One region of the Paenibacillus sp. 2TAB23 genome, then DNA from elsewhere that is predicted to be linked to it. Evidence: riboswitches for the same ligand, from Rfam matches in the RefSeq annotation. Region 1 holds a riboswitch; each other region holds the start of a gene.

Region 1 (4,717 bases):
CTTAATAACGATACGATTGTCACGCCTGGCTGGCTTGACGGCTTGAAGCGCTGCTTGTTTAGCGACGACCGGATTGGGGCAGTCAGTCCCGTTACGAATTCGGCTTCCTATTGGACTACAATTCCAGTTACGTATCATACCATTGAAGAAATGGAGCTGTTCGCTTCCGCGCTGCATGCCATTCCAGACCGCATGAAATGGGAAGAACGCGTAAAGCTGGTTGGTTACTGCATGCTTATGCGGCGCGAGGCGACAGAGCGAATCGGACCGCTTGACGAATGCTTCGGCATCGGAAACTTCGAGGATGACGATTATGGTCTGCGGATGAGGCTTGCAGGGTATAAGCTTATCCTGTGCGGCGATACCTTTATTCACCATTTTGGAAGTGTTTCCTTTGGCGCGCAGCCTGAGCTCTACTTGCAAACCTTCGAGAATAACTCAAAGATTTTCAGCGCGAAGTGGGGCTTTCATCCGGGAGAAGCTACCCATATCCGAATGGATTTCAGCACGGTAATTCAACGGGAATCCCATGGCTTCAAGCGCGAGGAATGCGCGATTCTGGAAATTGGCTGCGGCTGCGGAGCGACCATTCTTCATATGAAAAAGCAGTTCCCCGCTGCAGTCTGGTTCGGCGTGGAACGGAATGAACTGGCTGCACAGGTAGCCGAGGGTTCGGGCATTACGGTATTCCGCTCGAGTGAGCCGGAGGACTGGATGCTGCCGGAAGAGGGCTTGAGCGGAATCATCATCGGAGATTCGCATGCGTATGGAACACCGCAGGCGATGAAGCGGCTTGTGGGACTGCTCGCGCCGGGCGGCTGGATTACGGGATGCTTTGCGAACCGCTTTTATTACGAGAACATCAGGCAGTATTTAGATCCCGCGAACGTCAATGCGCAGCGCCAAGCAGCGATGCAATATACACTGCAGCAGGTTCACCAATTATTCGTGCAATCGGGCTTTGCATACGTGAAGGTTACGCTTGCCGAGAACAAACCGGAGGATCAGCAAGCCTTTATCGGGATGCTTGATCAACTGACGGGAAAAGCAATCTCGAATGAGCTGACAGCCGCGTATTTGCTCGTGTACGGCCGCATCGCACATGATGCTCCGCAGGAGGTGACGGGCGATGAAGAGCAAGGAGAGGCGCCTGCCCCAGTGGGGGACGCTTCTGCGGCGGATGAGAGATTGGAAGTGCCAGTGAGTGAAAGCCTGAAAGTGCCGGTGAGTGAAAGCCTGAAAGTACCAGTGGGTGAAAGCCTCGAAGCGCCGGTAAAAAACAGTACTTACGCTGATGGAACAATCCAGGATGATCGAAAGCCGGTCTTGCCTACGCAGGAGGTGGCTGGCGCATTGGCAGAGCAGAACGATGTGATGTTCACGGGTGAGCGTCTTGTTGTCAATCAAGCTGTGAAACAAGATTACAGCAGCGTCTACCATGAGCATATGAGCCGCTATACGTTTGCCGGACCGCTTGTAAAAGGGCTGCGCGTACTGGATGCCGCTTGCGGAGCGGGATATGGCAGCGCGATGCTGAAGCAAGCCGGAGCGGCGGAGGTCGTTGGCGTCGACGTGGACCGCGCCTCGCTTGCGCTTGCGGAACGTGACTACGGCGGCAGCGGCGTATCGTTCGCCGATGCGGATGTGCTGGCGCTGCCTTACGCGGATGATTCCTTCGAGGCGGTTGTTTCCTTCGAGACAATCGAGCATGTTGCGATAGGAGCGGACTGGATAAAGGAATCGGCGCGCGTGCTCAAAGAAGGCGGCTTGTTTATCGTATCGACGCCGAACCGCACGGTTACGAATACGCCGATTTATTTTGAAGAGCTGCCCTTCAACCAGCATCACCGCTTCGAGTACCGAACGTCCGAGCTGATTGGGGAGCTTGTACAGTATTATGCTATCGAGGCTGTATACGGCCAAAACATTTATGATGATTCTTTGTTTCCGACGATGCGTTGGCTGCGCGAAGCGCACGGTATGGCACCTGAGCGGGCAGCTACCTACAAACGGGAGTGGAACCCGCATGAGCTGATTCCGCTGCATGAGCTGAAGAGCGCGGAGCCGATGTATATCGTAGTGGTATGCAGAAAGAACAAACGCCAGCAGGGCGGATGATTAGGCTTTTCAAAAAAAACTAGCGGTAACGATAGGTTTTGCTATACAATTGAAAGTATTGACGTAACCAAATATGTTCCGGGGAGCTGGTTATGCCGGCTGAGAGGGAATTATCAGTACAATTCCGACCCGTTAAACCTGATCTGGATAATGCCAGCGTAGGGACAGAAGCTCTGTTTGCCAGGCTTGCTGGATCGAGAAGATCGAGCATTGACCGTCTGCAAGCAGCTGCACAGCCGATTATATGGCGTCCTCCGGATTGGGAGGACGCTTTTTTTTGATATATAAGAATTTATATGTTTTCACATATAAATGTGCTTGTATATCTCCGCGAAACGACTGCTTTGCCACAGAGGACGGCGACAGCCGTTTACGCTTGTTGCCGTATTAATGGCGCAGGTTGGGCACCGGATACGAGGCTGGTTCGTCATGATAGACAAATAGGAGCAATGAGAGGGGAACAAAGACATCATGATGTTGAAAAAGGCAGGGAGAATGTCGTGGAGAATGGCAGGCGCCATGCTCGTTATCGTATTGGCGCTGGCGGGCTGCGGATCGAACGGAAACGCGCCGGCAGCAAGCGAGGAACCAAATGAGCAAGGCGGGACGGCGGACAAGCCGCTCGAGAAGGTACAGGTTGTTCTTGACTGGACACCGAACACGAATCATACCGGACTATATGTCGCTAGAGATAAAGGCTTTTTCAAAGAACTGGGGCTTGATGTTGAAATTATCCAGCCAGGCCAAAGCGGAGCCGATCAAATGGTCGCATCAGGCAGCGTACAATTCGGCGTAAGCTACCAAGAGTCCATTACGATGGCCCGGATCGCAGGCGTGCCGCTCGTATCGCTCGCAGCGGTTATTCAGCACAATACTTCAGGCTTCGCATCGCCGCTAGCCAAGGGCATTGATTCGCCAGAGAAATTCGAAGGGAAAACCTACGGTGGCTGGGGAGCTCCAGTTGAGGAAGCTGTCATTCAGTCGCTTATGCAGGAGAAGGGTGCTGATGTGGGCAAGGTCAACATGATCAGCATCGGCGACAGCGATTTTTTCACGGCGGTCAAGCGCGATATTGATTTTGCGTGGATTTATTATGCATGGACAGGCGTAGAGGCAGAGCTTCGCGGCGAGAAAATCAACATGTTATATTTGACGGATTATAGCGACAAGCTGGATTATTATACGCCGGTGCTTTCAACAAGCGAAGCTATGATCAAGGATAAGCCGGATATCGTCAAAGCGTTTACGGCTGGGGCGGCGAAAGGGTACCAGTTCGCAATCGGCAATCCGGATGAGGCTGCGGAGATTTTGATTAAAGCCGAGCCGGACTTGAACGCGGAGCTCGTTCGGGCTAGCCAGAAATGGCTAAGCCCTAAATATCAGGATGATGCGCCGCGCTGGGGCGAGCAGAAGCTTAGCGTATGGGAAAACTACGCAAGCTGGATGTTTGAGCACAAGCTGCTGGAGAAGGAGCTTGAGGCGGAGAAAGCTTTCACGAACGAATTTTTACCGGAATAGAGGCGGCAGCTTGAAGGAAAGGCGGCGTACATGAACGCAGCCGATCATAAGGAGAAAGAGGGAAGCTAGATGGCAAACGCACTTGTAAGCATTCAAATATTACCGACGACGCCAGGCGGAGAAAGTGTCATCCCTTATGTGGACCGGGCAATCGAGATCATTAAAGCAGCAGGCGTGCCGTACCGCGTGGCGCCGCTTGAGACGACTATGGAAGGCGAGCTTAGCCATTTGCTGAGCGTCGTGCAGACGATGAGCGAAGCGATGGCGGAGATGGGCTGCCCTTCAGTGATTTCGCAGATTAAAATTTACTATAATCCAGTAAACGGCGCTTCGATGGGAAGATTGCTGGAGAAATACCCCGATGGGCAATAAGAAGAGCGCGTGGTCGAAATTATGGCCGCCAGCCGCGCTTTTGATCATGCTGCTGGCAGGCTGGCAGGCCGCATCGTGGTTGGAGCTGTTCGACGAATGGTTGATTCCGTCCCCGGTGTCGATCGTTAATGAAGCGATTCAGATATGGCCGAGGCTGATGGAGCATACGGAAGCGACCGTTCAGTTAACGCTCATCGGTTTTGTAGGTGGATCGGCGGTGGGCTTCGTGCTCGCCGCTTTGCTGCATTTAATTCCAGGTGTGCGTACGGCGGTTTATCCGCTGCTTGTTCTGTCGCAAAATATTCCCGTTATCGCGATTGCGCCGATTCTAACGATGCTGCTGGGGTATGGGCTGCTGCCGAAGGCGCTGCTGGTCATCATGGTTTGTTTCTTCCCTATTACGGTAGCGATGCTGGACGGACTGATGAATACGGATGCTCAGCTGCGCAATTACTTGCAGATGATCGGAATCAGCAGGCTGCAGTTGTTCTGGAAGCTGGAGCTTCCGCATGCTGTCGTGCATTTATTTTCGGGATTAAAAATTGCGGCCTCATACAGCGTATTAAGCGCGGTAGTTGCAGAATGGCTCGGCACGAATAAGGGACTGGGCGCTTTTATGCTCATTTCTTCCAAAGGTTTCATGCCGGATCGGGTATTTGCGGCCGTTTTTATTATCGTGGCGCTTAGTTTGACGCAATTCGGGCTCGTG
Region 2 (4,717 bases), on a different contig from region 1:
CTTGTCGTTATTATATACATGGCAGCGCGGAAAGCCGGATTATTCCAAATGAAATTCAAGCTTTAGCCTTGGCGACAGGCCGTGTCAAAGCCTTATATCGATGCGTATGATACTGCAAAATAGCAGATCAGCAGGAGGCATACGATTAAATGGCACCCATCAAAGTGGCAATTGTCACCCCGGGCTCGTTCCCGATTCCATCTTCAGGAAGCAGCTCCGTCGAGCGGGTGGTAGAGAAATTCGCACCGCTGCTCAAGCCTTATGCTGAGCCGCGCATCTTTGGTAGATTAAGCAAGCGATTGCCGCGGAAGGGTCACTTCAACGGTGTCGTTTGCGAGCGTTTTGCAGCCGGCAACAAGCAGCGATATATCCGTGAGGTCGGCCGTGCGGTCAAAAGGTTCTCGCCGCAAGTGATTGACGTCGAGAACCGTCCACAATTCGTACTCCAAATGAAGCAGATGAACCCAGGCAAGCGTGTCTGGCTTTATTTGCATTCCTCTACGTTCATTTCTTCCCCTTATATTTCATCCGCAATGCTTCATAAGTGCTTACAAGCGGCTGATAGGATCATCGTCAACAGTGAATTTCTCCGGCGCGTAGTCGTATCCAAAGCTCCTGAAGTAGCGTCAAAGTTGCGTGTCATCTATCCGGGCGTAGAGACGAACCGTTTCCAGTCACAGTATTCTGCGGAAGGCTCGGCAAGACGCGAGAGCTTGCGTGAGAAGCGGGGACTAAGCGGCAAAAAGGTCGTGCTCTTTATGGGCCGGCTGATTCCGCTTAAAGGTGTTCATCACTTACTGAATATCGTGCCTCAGCTCGCCAAAAGCCATCCAGAGCTGGTTGTTGTTATTGTCGGCAGCCCCTTCTACGGATCCCATCGCAAAACAGCTTATGCACGCAAACTTGAGCAGTTGGGCCGCAGAAGCGCTGGCCACGTAAGGTTCGTTCCTTATGTTCCTTACAGCGAGGTTGCGGGCTGGATGCTGTCCGCTGATGTAGTTGTCGTTCCTTCAGGAGCACGGGAGGCATTCGGCTTAGTCAACGTGGAGGCGATGTCCTGCGGCGTTCCCGTTGTTGCGACTCGCGCTGGCGGCATGAAAGAAATTATTCGTAACGGAGATACCGGATATCTTGTTAATCCGCATCATGTCGAGCGTGAGCTGAGAGAGAGGCTCCATGAGCTGCTGCGCGACAAGCAGCTGCGGCAGAAAATGGGCAGACGCAGCAGGGAACGCGTGGAGCAGACCTTTACTTGGCGCCATACGGCGGATCGCTGGGTGAAGCTGCTTAAGGAAAGTGGCCTATAGCTTCCATATTTAAAGCTTCTTGGAAAATAGAGGGTTGACACCGCTCTCGCCGAAACGGTATAGTCAAACAAGGAAATCCACTAGGGGCGCCGTCATGGCTGAGATAAAGCGAATCGCTTTGGTCCCTTTGAACCTGATCTGGGTTATGCCAGCGTAGGAAAGTGGAATTGTGCGTTTATGAAACAACGCGTGAAAGCTCTGCTTGGCAATGGGCCGATTGGACGGCTTGTTTTTGAAATATAGAGAATGTATATCCTTAGGCTATACATTCTCTATATTTCTCGGAATGAAACGCGCCGCCAAAGTTCGGCGATAGCCGTTTCACCTTGCTCAGTCTAGTAGAGTCGTGTCTGCTCCTAGAAATTTCGGACGGACCGCACACGTTTAACGACACACTTCGACCGCTCCTTTGCTGGAGCGGTTTTTTTGTGCGGATAGCAGTTAAAGCTTCTGATAAGGGGAGCGAAGCAGACGCACATGAATCGCTTCAGCGTAGGATGCATGTGCATCGATTTGCAGCGGCGGTATTTTTAAGCTTTCTTATATGCTCGTATATGCCACCAGGGGAACCTGAAATGATTTCACTTGGGAGGTTATTATTCATGGCTATTGTAATGAGACCGCTGCCAGGCAGCCGCAAAGTTTATGTTACGGGCTCGAAGGCAAGTATTCGTGTTCCGATGAGGGAAATCGCACTTTCACCCAGCACGGCAAGAAACGGTGAGGAGCTGCCGAATGAGCCGGTTAGGATCTATGATGCAAGCGGCCCTTATACGGATGAAAGCTACGAGGCTGATGTAAGGCAGGGACTGCCGGCATTGCGCAATGAATGGATTTGCTCACGCGGAGACGTTGAGTCTTATGAAGGCAGGAACATAAAGCCGGAGGACAACGGATTTATTTCGGAGAAGCGCGTGATGGAGCGTGGGGCAGAAAGGTTTCCCGGACTGTCGAGAAGACCTCTGCGGGCAAAAGCCGGGGGAAACGTCACGCAGCTTCATTACGCACGCAAAGGCATCGTCACTTCTGAAATGGAGTATATCGCTATTCGCGAAGGAATGGATCCCGAAGTGATACGCAGTGAAGTAGCAGCGGGGAGAGCGATTATTCCATCCAACCTAAATCATCCTGAGAGTGAACCGATGATTATCGGCCGGCATTTTCACGTAAAGATCAATGCCAATATCGGGAATTCGGCTGTAGCCTCCTCTATTGAGGAGGAAGTGGAGAAAATGACATGGGCAACGCGGTGGGGCGCGGATACGATTATGGACTTGTCCACAGGCCAAAATATTCATACCACAAGGGAGTGGATCATTCGGAACTCTCCGGTACCGGTGGGCACAGTACCAATCTATCAAGCACTGGAGAAAGTGAATGGGAAAGCCGAGGAGCTAAGCTGGGAAGTATTCCGAGACACGCTGATTGAGCAAGCGGAGCAGGGTGTTGATTATTTTACGATCCATGCTGGCGTATTGCTCCGTTACATTCCGCTTACAGCTAAACGCGTGACGGGAATCGTGTCCAGAGGCGGATCGATTATGGCTGCTTGGTGCCTTGCTCACCATAAGGAAAATTTCTTGTATACGCATTTTGAAGATATTTGTGAGATTATGAAAGCATATGATGTGTCCTTCTCGCTGGGTGACGGGCTGCGCCCAGGCTCGATTGCGGATGCCAATGATGCGGCACAGTTCGCTGAGCTGGACACATTGGGCGAGCTGACCCATATTGCCTGGAAGCATGACGTGCAGGTCATGATAGAAGGACCCGGCCATGTGCCCATGCATTTGATCAAGGAAAATATGGATCGACAGCTCGAGGTGTGCAGCGAGGCTCCATTCTATACGTTAGGACCCCTGACCACAGACATTGCTCCTGGCTACGACCATATTACATCGGCGATCGGGGCTGCAATGATTGGCTGGTTCGGTACTGCAATGCTTTGCTACGTAACGCCGAAAGAGCATTTGGGATTGCCAAACAAGGACGATGTGAAGGAAGGCGTTATCACGTATAAAATCGCGGCGCACGCTGCGGATCTTGCGAAAGGACATCCGCGGGCAAAGCTGCGTGATGATGCATTGTCCAAAGCGAGATTCGAATTCCGTTGGCGGGACCAGTTTCATTTATCGCTAGATCCGGAGCGTGCAATGGCCTATCATGACGAGACGCTGCCGGCAGACGCTGCGAAATCGGCTCATTTCTGCTCGATGTGCGGACCGAAGTTCTGCAGCATGCGCATCACTCAGGATATCCGAGATTATGCGGCTCAGAATGGAATGGAAACAACGGAAGCGATTGAAGCGGGTATGAAAGAGAAGTCGGATGCATTTATTGCGGGAGGCAGCATCATTTACGGGCAATAAAGAAATCTGAATATGTACGGTAGATAAGTGGTAGAAGGTATTGTGTGTTGACGAGACAAGCGTGCTGCTTATGGAGACGGGCGGCACCGTTTCGTCACGATATGGTGTAATAATTGGATTGAAAAAACATATTAAATCTGCTATATTGAAAACGAGAATCGTTATCAGTGTAGCGGGTTTTTTGTTGTTATCCATAAAAAGTATACATACAGAAGGGTAGTTAGCAGATGTCTTCTCCATTAAACTCCAAAGCGCTGGCAGGCAGCAAGCTGCGCACAAGGCCTCTAACGGCTACGATTATTTTGTTCGGCGGTTTTGCAGCACTCTTATTCTCCTTGGCTTTATCCATTTCAGTCGGAGCAGCAGATATTAGTTTGGGTACGGTATGGAATGGTGTTTTTCACTTTGACGCGGAAAACATTCAGCATCAAATTATTAAAGAGCTGCGGATGCCGCGTGCACTCGCAGCAGCATTGGTCGGAGCGGCATTCGCGGTAGCCGGTTCCGTCATGCAAGGAATGACCCGCAATCCGCTTGCGGATTCGAGCTTGCTTGGCATCAATGCAGGAGCAGGTTTCATGCTGGCGCTTTGCTTTGCATTTTTCCCATCTATTTCGTATACAGGACTTATGTTGGTATGCTTTCTTGGAGCGGCTGTGTCTATGGGGTTGGTGTATGGCATAGGCTCAATGGCCAAGGGAGGACTAACGCCAGTCAGACTAACACTTGCCGGAGCTGCGGTAGGTGCGCTTCTGCTGGCTATTACGGAAGGAATCGCGCTTTATTATAAAATCGGGCAAGATTTGGCCTTTTGGTACGCCGGCGGGGTAGCCGGAACCAAATGGGAGCAAATCCAAATCGTCTCGCCATGGGTAATCGGCGCTTTGATTGGCGCCATCGTGTTATCGCGTTCCATTACTTTGCTAAGCTTAGGCGAGGATGTAGCCGCAGGGCTTGGCCAGCGTACGGGATTAGTAAAGGCAGCAGGCGTTATTATCGTTTTGCTGCTTGCGGGCACGGCCGTATCCGCAGTTGGCTCCA
Region 3 (4,717 bases), on a different contig from region 1:
TGCCGGATGGCTCATAGCCAAGAATGCTAGCAACCGCTGTGATGAACTCGCCTTTTGTAACCGTTCCGCTCAGGCTCACATCGAATTTCTCATTCAAAAATTGCTTATACTGTGCGGCTCCATCCGCTTGCGCTTGCGCTGCGACAGAAGCCGTTGTTGATACGGCTACCGCTGGAGATGCCGCGAATGCGGTCGCTTGCGTGAACAGCAGTGAAGAGGATAAAAGGAATGCTGCCAGCAGCTTCGTGTACTTCGGTTGTGCAATTTTCATGAATATGACCTCCACGTGGTTGTAATTCCGATCAAATTAATCGGGAATATGTAATGTCACATAGTATACCAACAGAAAAACGAGAGTGTCAACATATATTTACGTATGGTTAATAATCCGAATAAAGGTTGTTGTCATCTGCAATGCTCTGAATATCCTCCGAGCTTATGCTGATGTACCCATAGCCCTCTGCTTGCTGCTTTTTCAACGCTCTCTGTTTGAAAAACTTCGGGCTTCCTTCGCCGGCATCCTCATCGTACACAAGCAGAATGCCATCCGTCTTGCGAAAGAGCAGCTCGTCTCTTGCCGTGAACTGCCATATGCCATTATAGGACTGGTTGCTGACGGAAGCGTAGTAATCAACACCTTTCAATACCTCATGGTAAAACTCTTTTTTATCGTCCTTCCACTTTTCTTCTGGATTGCTATAGGCCGAAATAATAGACAGGCGCAAATTCGGATAGAGCTCCTTTAACGTGATCACGACCTCGCATGCCCACAAGTCCACGCCGTACTGTCCCGGCGTGATGACCCATTCCAGACCATCCTCTATAAGCGGCACGAGCTTGCCCATCAACGCTTTCTTGATAAAAACGATGCCCTCGTGCTTTTGGTTGAAAATGTTGAGCTCATGGGCGCGATAGCCTGTAACAAGTAAATTTTTCATCGATTCAACGCCTTTTCGGATAATTATGGTTTACATCTCTCAAGTGTATGCTATAGTAGAAAAAAAACAAACCGAATATCGACCTGAATCTTTCACTAGGGGAGCCTTATGGCTGAGATGGAGCATCTGCTTCGGACCCTCGGAACCTGATCTGGATTATTCCAGCGGAGGGAAGTGGAGCAGACGCATTCATGCATGTGCGAGAAGCCATGTTGAACGTTAGACCCGCTCATTTCCTTTTGGGAATCGGCGGGTCTTTATTGTTTTATGAAGCCGGGAATGCTTTGGCTAATTGAGATACATGGGAGATGAGTTCATGACGCGGTACAAAGCATTGACGATCGCCGGTTCAGACAGCGGCGGCGGTGCGGGCATTCAAGCCGATCTAAAAACCTTTCAAGAGCTCGGCGCCTATGGGATGTCTGTCATTACCGCCATTACGGCCCAGAATACGCTTGGCGTGCAAGGCGTATTCCCACTAGAAGCCGCAGCCATTGAGAAGCAGCTCGATTCCATTGGCGAGGATTTAACGCCTGCCGCCCTCAAAACAGGCATGCTGTTCAGCAGTGAGATCATTGAGATCGTTGCCGCCAAGATCAAGCAATATGACTGGCATAATCTCATTATCGATCCCGTGATGATAGCTAAAGGCGGGTCCGCTCTGCTCCGGCAAGATGCCGTGCGAACACTTATCAAACAGCTAGTTCCGCTTGCGCTCGTGACGACGCCAAATATTCCTGAAGCGGAGCTGCTCGCCAAAATGCCGATTCGAACGCTTAACGACCGCGAAGAGGCTGCTCGAATTATTCACCAAATGGGCTCCCGTTGCGTCGTCATCAAGGGCGGACATGCGGCCCCGGATGAGCGGATTGTCGATCTTCTATATGACGGCGAACGTTATATGTATCTGGAAAGCAAACGTATTGACACCCGCCATACGCATGGCACGGGCTGCACCTTCTCCGCGGCAATAACGGCTGAGCTAGCGCAAGGCAGATCGGTACCAGAGGCAATCCGAACCGCCAAAGCGTTCATTCAAGCAGCCATTGAGGATCAACTTGGGTTCGGCGGCGGACACGGCCCGACGAACCACTTTGCTTTTCGGCGCAAACAAGATGAAACAGATTATATGACGAAATAGCTGCATGAAAAACGGGTGTCTCGATGAGACACCCGTTGGCTTAATCAAATACAAAGCTGCTTGGCCTGCTAAGCGGTTCATGACCAGCCTCTAATCGATTCGCAGAAGCAGCAGGCTGCTTGCAGTCGTCTGCTGCGCTGCCAATTGCGATGCTAGGATCATTAAGCTGAACGATTACAGATTCCATTGTGCCTTCCAGCTGCTTATTCGTTGCCCGCTCAGCCTCTTCTGACGCATGAACGCGCTCAGGCACCACGCCATAGCTTGATAAGGCAGCTGCAATAGTAAAAATCAGTACTGACATGCATATCGCGTTCCGTATAACGGATTGTCCACTCATTTCCTCACCCATTCTTTTTCATTCCTAGAACTAAGTATAGGGGAATAGAAAATAAATGGAATGGACTTCAGGCATGACTGCATACTAGACTTTAGGCGGGCTATCTTTCTAAGCAGCTTATCGTCTCTAAGTCGCTTATCGCCTCTAACACCGCTTATCGATTATCTACCTTCTCTGGATATAAGTCATGATTCATAAGCCTATGCTCCGCCATCTGCTCGAATTTGGTACCCGGCTGACCCCAATTGCAATAAGGATCGATAGAAATGCCGCCGCGCGGCGTGAATTTGCCCCAAACCTCGATATAGCGCGGGTTCATCAGTGCGATTAAATCATTCATGATGATATTCATGCAATCCTCGTGAAAATCACCGTGGTTGCGGAAGCTGAACAGGTACAGCTTCAGCGATTTGCTCTCTACCATTCTCACATCTGGAATATAGGATATATATATCGTTGCAAAATCGGGCTGCCCTGTCATCGGACAAAGGCTCGTGAATTCCGGACAGTTGAACTTCACGAAATAATCGCGATTGGGATGCTTGTTGTCGAATGCCTCCAATATATCAGGCTTATACTCAAATACGTACTGTGTTCCTTGATTCCCAAGCAGCGTCACGCCGCTGAGCTCTTCCTTGCTTCTTCCATCCATGCTCGTTTCCGCCTCGCTTTGTATCGTTTTATACACCCTTCTTGTTTCCCCAAACCCATGTATGCAGCTGCGGGAGCACATGAACCCGCTTTAGCTCCGGATTCGGCATTACCTGCCCGATCAGCCATTCGTAACGCTCTACCAAATAAGGGAGCATGCGCTCCGTCTCCGTTTCCTTGAGCTGCCCATTGCCCGCCTGCAAATAAAACGGAACATTCGGATAGCGCATATGGACAAATGTAGCATATTCGAGATCCGCTTGGTCAAAGATGACCGTTTTCAAGCAAAAGCTTGTTTTACCTGCAATCAGCTTTGCCACGATATCGTCTAGCACCGTCCAATTCGTGCTCATGCCTGAGCTTGGCGGCTTCGGAGACAGCGTCAGCTCGTCAACCGACCAGAACCAATTCTGCCAGCGGCTTCCCTGCGTTTCGAGGGCTACGCTAATCTCCTGGCTGTGAAGCGAATCAATTAATTCACCCAGCTGCGGGAGCAGCGCGGGATTCCCTCCCGATATCGTGACATGCTCAAAAGCATTCCCGCCATGCTCTTTCAATTGCTCTATAATTTCATCAGCCGTCAGCATTCGGATATCCGCTTTCGCGCTTCCGTCCCAAGTAAAGGCAGAGTCGCACCATGAGCAGCTATAATCACAGCCTGCCGTACGTACGAACATTGTTTTACGGCCAATTACCATGCCTTCCCCTTGTACCGTCGGCCCGAATACTTCCAGAACCGGAATACGCTTAGCTTTCTGCATCATGAACCGCCTTTCTCTTGGGACGGTATATGCAATAGCTCGTCGGTGTTTCCCGGAGATAAACCTGAACGCATTGTGGTTTGTTCGCCGTACCATCCAGATGCCGCTGCACGATTTCATGTATCGTTCGCGCTACAACCTCCGTCGTCGGAAAATAGTCAGCTGCCGCATCGTTGAAGCTTTCTTTATCATCGTTGAGCAGCGTATGATCGAACCGATTATGGATAAGATGCTTAATCATCGCAAAATTAACTAAAAAACCGGCCGAGTCGAGCTCATCGCCCGCAACCGTTACATTCGCATAATAGGTATGTCCGTGCAGCTGCTGGCATTTGCCTGCCTCCTCCGCCGGTACATAATGAGCAGCCGCAAAATGAAAATCCTTGTTCAGCTCATAGCAATAGTCGTGACGGGCTGCTGGATATACCTGCTGCATCATCATCGCTTCGCTCCTTGTATGCGCATGACCAAATAATCGTCGAGCCCTTTCCTGCGAAGCTCGCATGCCGGGCAATGACCGCAGCCATCGGCAATGATGCCGTTATAGCAGGTCAACGTCCGTTTGCGTACGAACTCAAACGCTCCGAGTCTGTCTGCCAGCTCCCATGTCTGCGCCTTGTTAAGCCACATCAGCGGCGTATCGATGACGAACGGAAAGTCCATCGACAGGTTCAGCGTCACATTGAGCGATTTTACGAATATATCCCGGCAATCCGGGTACCCGCTGAAATCCGTTTCACAAACGCCTGTTACGATATGCTTGGCGCCAAGCTGCTTGGCAAGCACTGCCGCAAAGGTCAGGAACAGCATATTGCGCCCGTCGACAAAGGTGGTCGGGAGCTCCCCTTCCTTTTGCTCAATGGCGATATCCTCCCTAGTCAAGGCG

The links. A riboswitch is a leader RNA that binds a small molecule or an ion and turns the genes downstream of it on or off. The one in region 1 is predicted to bind thiamine pyrophosphate.
Region 2: it holds a riboswitch for thiamine pyrophosphate, as region 1 does, so the genes downstream of both, thiC (phosphomethylpyrimidine synthase ThiC) here and AB4Z29_RS03310 (ABC transporter substrate-binding protein) in region 1, are expected to answer to the same signal.
Region 3: it holds a riboswitch for thiamine pyrophosphate, as region 1 does, so the genes downstream of both, thiD (bifunctional hydroxymethylpyrimidine kinase/phosphomethylpyrimidine kinase) here and AB4Z29_RS03310 (ABC transporter substrate-binding protein) in region 1, are expected to answer to the same signal.

The regions. Positions count from the first base shown of each region.
Region 1 covers NZ_JBFRGD010000002.1:135,433-140,149, forward strand. The annotation lists gene AB4Z29_RS03305 (methyltransferase domain-containing protein) at 1-2,118, shown strand, start outside; TPP riboswitch at 2,188-2,300, shown strand; gene AB4Z29_RS03310 (ABC transporter substrate-binding protein) at 2,590-3,636, shown strand; gene AB4Z29_RS03315 (thiamine-binding protein) at 3,706-4,008, shown strand; gene AB4Z29_RS03320 (ABC transporter permease) at 3,998-4,717, shown strand, end outside.
Region 2 covers NZ_JBFRGD010000014.1:50,665-55,381, forward strand. The annotation lists gene ytvI (sporulation integral membrane protein YtvI) at 1-66, shown strand, start outside; gene AB4Z29_RS19800 (glycosyltransferase family 4 protein) at 150-1,307, shown strand; TPP riboswitch at 1,380-1,484, shown strand; gene thiC (phosphomethylpyrimidine synthase ThiC) at 1,910-3,676, shown strand; gene AB4Z29_RS19810 (FecCD family ABC transporter permease) at 3,904-4,717, shown strand, end outside.
Region 3 covers NZ_JBFRGD010000003.1:388,605-393,321, forward strand. The annotation lists gene AB4Z29_RS07065 (hypothetical protein) at 1-271, opposite strand, end outside; gene AB4Z29_RS07070 (DUF1273 domain-containing protein) at 381-938, opposite strand; TPP riboswitch at 1,026-1,128, shown strand; gene thiD (bifunctional hydroxymethylpyrimidine kinase/phosphomethylpyrimidine kinase) at 1,255-2,079, shown strand; gene AB4Z29_RS07080 (hypothetical protein) at 2,120-2,431, opposite strand; gene queF (preQ(1) synthase) at 2,574-3,071, opposite strand; gene queE (7-carboxy-7-deazaguanine synthase QueE) at 3,100-3,834, opposite strand; gene AB4Z29_RS07095 (6-pyruvoyl trahydropterin synthase family protein) at 3,818-4,270, opposite strand; gene queC (7-cyano-7-deazaguanine synthase QueC) at 4,270-4,717, opposite strand, start outside.